2 regions of the Paenibacillus sp. USHLN196 genome follow, and region 1 is predicted to be linked to the other one. Evidence: predicted binding sites of a transcription regulator. Region 1 holds the regulator's gene; the other holds the start of a gene.
The links. Region 1 encodes CtsR, which represses protease genes until heat stress. Its sites were predicted from a motif close to ATGGTCAATAAAGGTCAAACA; they were not measured.

Region 1 (3,425 bases):
GGATATATAGATTGCGTATCAGACTTTCATATGAAAATGATCTCAACATTCTAGAGAACGGGGTGCAGGATGAGATGGAAATTCAGAAATTGACGGTAGATGATTTTGAACCAGCGATGGCACTCTCCCAATATGCTTTTCAAGTGGTAATGAGTGAAGAACAAAAAGAAAAGCGGCGGAGTCAGTTTTCGTCACAGGATATATGGGGTGTATACGAGGAAGGGCAATTAGGAGCCAAACTTCACATTATCCCTTTTCAAACTTATATTCATGGTAGATCGTTCGAAATGGGTGGTATTGCCGGTGTAGCCACCTGGCCAGAGTATAGACGCAAAGGCTGGGTAGCGGGTCTGCTGAAGCATGCGTTGGAAGAAATGAACCGCAACAAACAAAGTATATCGTTCTTGCATCCATTCTCTTTTGCTTTCTATCGGAAATACGGATGGGAAACCTATGTTGAATTTAAACGATATAAAGTGCCTACAGCGCATTTGCCTTCGAAAAAAGCGACACCTGGAACGATTCGGCGTGGCGATCCGGGTCTCAGCACATTAAAGCAAGTATACAGTGCTTATGCTGAGCGTTATAACGGAACCTTGGTCCGGGATGATGCACGGTGGGATAATTCAGTTCTTGTACATGGGACCAGCCAGAAGGCTGTATATTACAATGAAAATGATGAAGCACAAGGTTATCTCTTATATGAGGTGAAGGAAAGTAAATTTACCATTAAAGAGATTATCTATCTGAATGAAGAGGCTAGGCAAGGGCTATGGACCTTTATTGCCAATCATGATTCCATGATTGAGGAAGTGACGTTGCAGGCACCTGCCAGTGATACGCTTGCTTTCCAATTGGATAACCCACGGATTCAACAGGAGATTGTACCTTATTTTATGGCACGCATCGTTAGTGTAGAGCAGTTTATATCCCAGTATCCCTTTGCAAGCCAGGACTCACCGGTGCAGATTGTTCTTCAGGTAGAAGATGCCCACGCTCCATGGAATGAAGGGGTATGGCAACTAAACGTTGCAATGAACGGAACGGCGTCCATATGGAAGACATCCGAGCCAATCAATGATGATCAGACCATTAAGGTGGATATTCAATCCCTTACCGCGGTCTTGATGGGGTATCGCAGACCGACGGAAATGGCACGGATCGGAAGAATTCAAGGACCAGAAGCAGCCATCAAGGCTTTGGAACAAGCGATTCCTGTACGAGAAACCTACTTGCTTGATTTCTTTTGATTACGATTTCTCTTCTTCATTTAACTTGATTATCTTATATAGAAATACAGCGTTATTGTAAGACAAATGGACTTCTCCGGCAATTTTGGAGAGGTTTTTTTGTGTCTGGCGAATATTTCGTGTAAAATCGTAAAAAATGAATAGTGACCCCACTTGGCAAACCCACAAAATATGCTATAATGTATATAAAGTCAAAGAAAGTCAAAGTCAACTAAAGGTTTAATACTTAAGTAGCTTTTCTTTCTGCAATCTGATGGATGAGCGCCCATATACGGTATTCATTTCATCGGAGGATCAAGGGAATATTAAAGGACCTTCGTGCTTCCTTCGCTCTCCTGTTAACGTCTGTGGAAGCAAGATTCGCTGTTTCCCTGATTGGTTAAATGGGTAGAGAAGGTGTACTCTGTGGGGGCGTGTGGGTCCTTATTGACTTAACGTTTCAGACAGTGGAGGATGATTGGATGCGTAATATCTCTGATATTATCGAACGATATCTGAAGAGTATTTTGCATGAAAGTCCCGAAGGAATGGTTGAAATTCAGCGTAATGATCTGGCAGATCAATTTTCATGTGTACCTTCCCAGATCAATTATGTCATCAGCACACGTTTTACCCTCGAGAAGGGATACCTGGTAGAGAGTAAACGCGGCGGTGGTGGTTATGTTCGCATACAGCGCATTGAATTACCGGCCCAATCAGCTCTGCATAATCATTTGCACCATAGTATTGGTGATGAGATCGGGCAGACTGCTGCCGAAGGTCTGATCTATCAACTGGAAGAAGCACGTTTCTTGAGCAAGCGGGAAGCCGGGTTGATGCGAGCGGCTGTATCTAGAGAGGTTATATTGGTCAAACTTCCTTACCGGGATCAAATTCGTGCCAGAATGTTGAAGGCGATGTTAATATCTTTGCTCGGTAAATGAAAACTATCGGGGTCAAAGGAGGTACATCAATATGCTGTGCCAAGAATGCAATAAACGTCCGGCGACACTTCATTTTACGAAGATCGTGAATGGAGAGAAGACGGAATTCCATATTTGTGAGTCATGTGCCCGTGAAAAAGGGGAGATGATCCCTGGAACAGCAGGAGGATTTTCCATTCACAACTTGTTGTCCGGGTTGCTTGATTTTGATCCAGCTGGCAAAAGTGGATCTGCAGGATCACCACCTGCAAAAGCACTTCAATGTGAAGAGTGTGGTATGACGTACTCACAATTTAGCAAAATAGGCCGTTTCGGCTGCAGTTCATGTTATAAATATTTTGACAGTCGTCTGGACCCTTTGTTCAAGCGGGTTCATGGTAGTACATCCCATGTGGGCAAAGTGCCAGCACGTGCTGGTGGTCGCATCAAGGTGAAACGGCAAATCGCCGATCTGAAGCGTGAGCTTCAGGAGAGTATCGCCCAAGAGGAATTTGAAGAGGCGGCTCAGATCCGTGACCAGATTAGAGGACTTGAAAAAGGAATAGCTCAGGAGTAAAGTTTGTCATGAGTAGGAGGGATGCGTAATGCCTAATCTGCGCTTTACAGAGAAGGCGCTCAGCGACTGGATGCGTAGTGATGCGGCTGATTCCGAAATCGTCATTAGCAGCCGTGTCCGGATCGCACGCAACCTTCAGCATGTTCCGTTTCCGATGCTGGCTTCCAATGAGCAATCGGAAGAGGTGCTGAATAAGCTGAGCGAAGTACTTCAATACGATGACGTTCATGCCTTTGGGGATTTTCATACGCTGGATCTGCTCGATATTGACGAACTCGACAAACGAGTGCTGGTGGAGAAACATCTCATCAGTCCAAGTCTTGCGAATGAATCCAGGAATGGTGCGGTTATTCTCAGTGAGGATGAGTCTGTCAGTATTATGATTAACGAAGAGGATCATCTTCGTATCCAGTGCCTCTATCCGGGGTTCCAGGTGAAAGAAGCCTGGGAGAAAGCTTCCGCAATAGATGATGCTTTTGAAGCGCATGTGGATTATGCTTTTGATGATCGAAGAGGATACTTAACCAGTTGTCCTACCAATGTAGGTACAGGTGTCAGAGCATCGGTTATGATGCACCTGCCTGCCCTGGTGATGACGCAGCAGATAGGCCGTATTCTAACCGCAGTTTCCCAAGTGGGATTGACGGTAAGAGGAATATACGGTGAAGGTAGCGAGGCGATGGGTAACCTGTTCCA
Region 2 (3,425 bases), on a different contig from region 1:
TTCAACATCGCCATCGAAGCGACCTTGAGTTGTATCATATTTGAGCAAATGAGCCAGCATTTTAGCGTCAGTCAAGTCGTTGATTGCTACTACCTCGATGCCTGCTACATTTTGAATACGGCGGAATGCCAAGCGTCCAATACGTCCAAAACCGTTAATACCTACTTTAATCATGAGTAAGTTCCTCCCAAGTTTTGATTAATTTTTTTATGAAACTTATATATTCAAGACAGACGGTAAAGTCCGTCAAGACAACAATGGTTGTGATGAAAAGTAAACTCTTATTCCATTTCGGCAACAATGACTTCGGCAGCAGCCTCATCAATAATCAGAATATCTTCCTGACCAAATCGCAACACGGAGTGTATCGCAGCAGCTTTGCTTTTGCCACCTGCAATTCCGATCACGACATCAGTTCGTTCAATATCCTGAAGTCGCATACCCAGTGTAAGCATGGTATGTACAACCTCACCCTGATCATTAAAGTAATAACCGAAAGATTCAGATACGGCACCTTGCTCTTGAAGTTCATCTATAATCTCCATCGCAAGTTTACGTCTTGTCGCCATCTCCACGGCATCACCAATTCCATGAATAACAATCCGCGATTTCCGAATCAGCTGTAGAATCTCCTGAACACTGGGGTCCTGGATTAATGATTCATAGGCATGATCACTAAGCAAATCCGGTACATGCAGGAGTTTGTATTGCGCTCCTACCCGTTTTGCCATTGTGGATGCGATCGTATTCGCCTGAATTTCAAGGCTTTCTCCTAGTCCACCACGTGCCGGTACGAACCAGACACCTTTAAGAGATGTTGGTGGATTAAGTTGCTCTGCGACTTCGGCCGTTGTTGATCCGCCAGTAACGGCGACAACGTCATTGTCACTCATGATATTGCCGAGAGCCTTCGCTCCGGCTCTGCCCAGTTCCCTTTTGGCAAACGGAGATACGTCCGAATCACCAGGAACCACAACTACCTTTTGCAGACCGTAGGCTTGCTTGATGCGCTCTTCCAGCTCGGATAATCCGAACAACTCTTTGGCAACGGGCTCTAACTGCTGCAGCAAATCATACCCTGCCTCGCTGATCTTCATTCCTGCGCTGTCAATTTCAATAAGTCCCTGAGCCTTTAACAGATCGGTCTCAGCCCTCAGAACCCGCTCGGTCATCTGCATGGAATTAGCTAACGTTCTCCGTCCGATCACATCCGATAACATGATCTGCTGCAGAATCGTATACCTCTTTTTCAAGATATCCATGAGATCAGGCAGAAGCTGCTTTTGTATTTCTAAAATCGTTCGCATGCTTTCCACTCCCGCAAGTTCTCGTTCCAAGCTCTCTTTCGTGGCCCTAAAACGTCCCGGGTTAACTTTTTAAGTCCCACGTCTATTCTACCTAAAACTGACGTGACATGCAAGTGTTTCAACATGTTAATTCGACACGCTTCCAAGCTTTTGTACGCGCCTATTTTCACAATCCTAGACTTCCATGATCAAGGACTGCCACACGTATACCATATATAGAAGGAATACATTTTTCTCATCTACATATCGCTCAGAATTACATTTTATACGGCATGTCCAAAACCTCTAATAGCATTTACTTAAATGCACTCTTTATCCACTCTTCTTCATCATGATCATTTTTAGGCTAATCCAAACCACATCCACAATGAACTGCTTGCAATTACATATTTCATGAGCTATAATCATTATTGCTGTCACATAATATGCGCCCGTGGTCCAATGGATATGACGTAGGCCTCCGAAGCCTGAGATCCAAGTTCGATTCTTGGCGGGCGCGCCATTTTTATTTAACAGCTCATAACCCTTTTAACCAATGAAACCGGAAAGGTTTCTTTTTTTTGTAAGTTAGTTTGACTTTCTTTGACTTTTTGTTTGGAATTGTTTATTATGTGGGTAATACGGTAACAGTTTAAGTAGAAACACCAATAACATTTACATTTCCGAGGAGGTTTTTCACGTGAGTTTTATTCCTATGGTCGTTGAACAGAGCAACAGGGGTGAGCGCGCCTACGACATCTACTCCAGATTGCTGAAGGATCGTATTATTTTCCTTGGTAGCGATGTTAATGACGTTGTGGCTAATGCCATCATGGCACAGATGTTGTTCCTAGCTGCGGAAGATCCGGAGAAAGACATTCACTTATACATCAACAGCCCAGGCGGATCGATTACAGCTGGTATGGCCATTTATGATACAATGCAATTCATCAAACCGGATGTATCTACCATCTGTGTAGGTATGGCGGCTTCCATGGGTGCATTCTTGTTGAATGCCGGTGCAAAAGGTAAACGTTTTGCGTTGCCTAACAGCGAAGTCATGATTCACCAACCTCTTGGTGGTGCTCAAGGTCAAGCGTCGGACATCGAAATCCGTGCTCGCCGTATCCTGAAAATGCGTGATACATTGAACCGCATCATTGCTGAACGTTCTGGTCAACCACTAGAGCGGATCGAGAAAGATACAGATCGTGACTACTTCATGAGTGCTGCTGAAGCGGCAGAATATGGTATCATTGATAAGGTTCTCGAAAAGGTAGGTTCACAAGGCATCTAATTGCTAGTAGACCACGGTCTGCGTTAACGCAATCAACATTTAACGTACTAAGCAACACCTAAATGTGTTGCTCATACGCAAAGAAGCCCTCGTCATATCTATGACGAGGGCTTCTTTTTTCACTTTATAAGAAAGATAACACAAAAGTGCACACTAATGATCGCTTACTTGCTTCCCGTTACGTCACTGAAAGGCTCTGTACCTTTAGGAAGAAGTTCTTTATACGTAAATAGCATTTCGGGGAATCCCTCTGCGTACGCCGTATATTCATACAGCTGGAAGAACACCACTACACCCGTCGGTGTCACATAGAAATCTTGATCTTTATTCAACCCTTTGTAACCTTCAAGGTAGCCACCGCCAGCTTTAAGTTGTTCGCCCACTTTTTTACCCAATGTCTCGCGCATCGTTTTGTTATTTTGCAGCACATCATCTAGCGTAAGCTCCTTGCCTGTGTCCAGTGCAAAGGTGTGGCCTGTTCGGTACGTCATACCATGAGCACCAGCATAATCCTCATATCGTTGTGTAATGAGTCCCAATACGCCTCTTTCATTGTATGTCACTACATAAGAGCTCTCGAACGCATATGGACGATCGGCTGTTGCACCACCAAACTCAGATGTCTGTTTCTTGAAGTCGGCTACATATGCATCCACTTCGTCTTTCAGCACTTTGTTGATCGCTGTTTCAGCCTCTTTGCTGGCAAGTCCACTCACTTGCGGATACTGTACATCCACTTCGGCATTTTTCACTGTGACATTGACTGTCGCCGCTTTAACTTTCACACTATTTTGTTTCACCTTGCTGAGCGTCAATGTTTTGGTTTTGCCATCCCAATTCCC

Region 2: clpP (ATP-dependent Clp endopeptidase proteolytic subunit ClpP) is a predicted target of CtsR. The motif match lies at 1,877-1,897, and genes of this name have one in related genera.

The regions. Positions count from the first base shown of each region.
Region 1 is NZ_JBBCYH010000026.1:224-3,648, forward strand. It holds gene WFI24_RS32515 (GNAT family N-acetyltransferase) at 75-1,250, shown strand; gene WFI24_RS32520 (CtsR family transcriptional regulator) at 1,712-2,173, shown strand; gene WFI24_RS32525 (UvrB/UvrC motif-containing protein) at 2,205-2,729, shown strand; gene WFI24_RS32530 (protein arginine kinase) at 2,758-3,425, shown strand, end outside.
Region 2 is NZ_JBBCYH010000027.1:19,599-23,023, forward strand. It holds gene gap (type I glyceraldehyde-3-phosphate dehydrogenase) at 1-174, opposite strand, end outside; gene WFI24_RS32995 (sugar-binding transcriptional regulator) at 282-1,307, opposite strand; tRNA gene WFI24_RS33000 (tRNA-Arg) at 1,735-1,809, shown strand; gene clpP (ATP-dependent Clp endopeptidase proteolytic subunit ClpP) at 1,987-2,583, shown strand; gene WFI24_RS33010 (stalk domain-containing protein) at 2,748-3,425, opposite strand, start outside.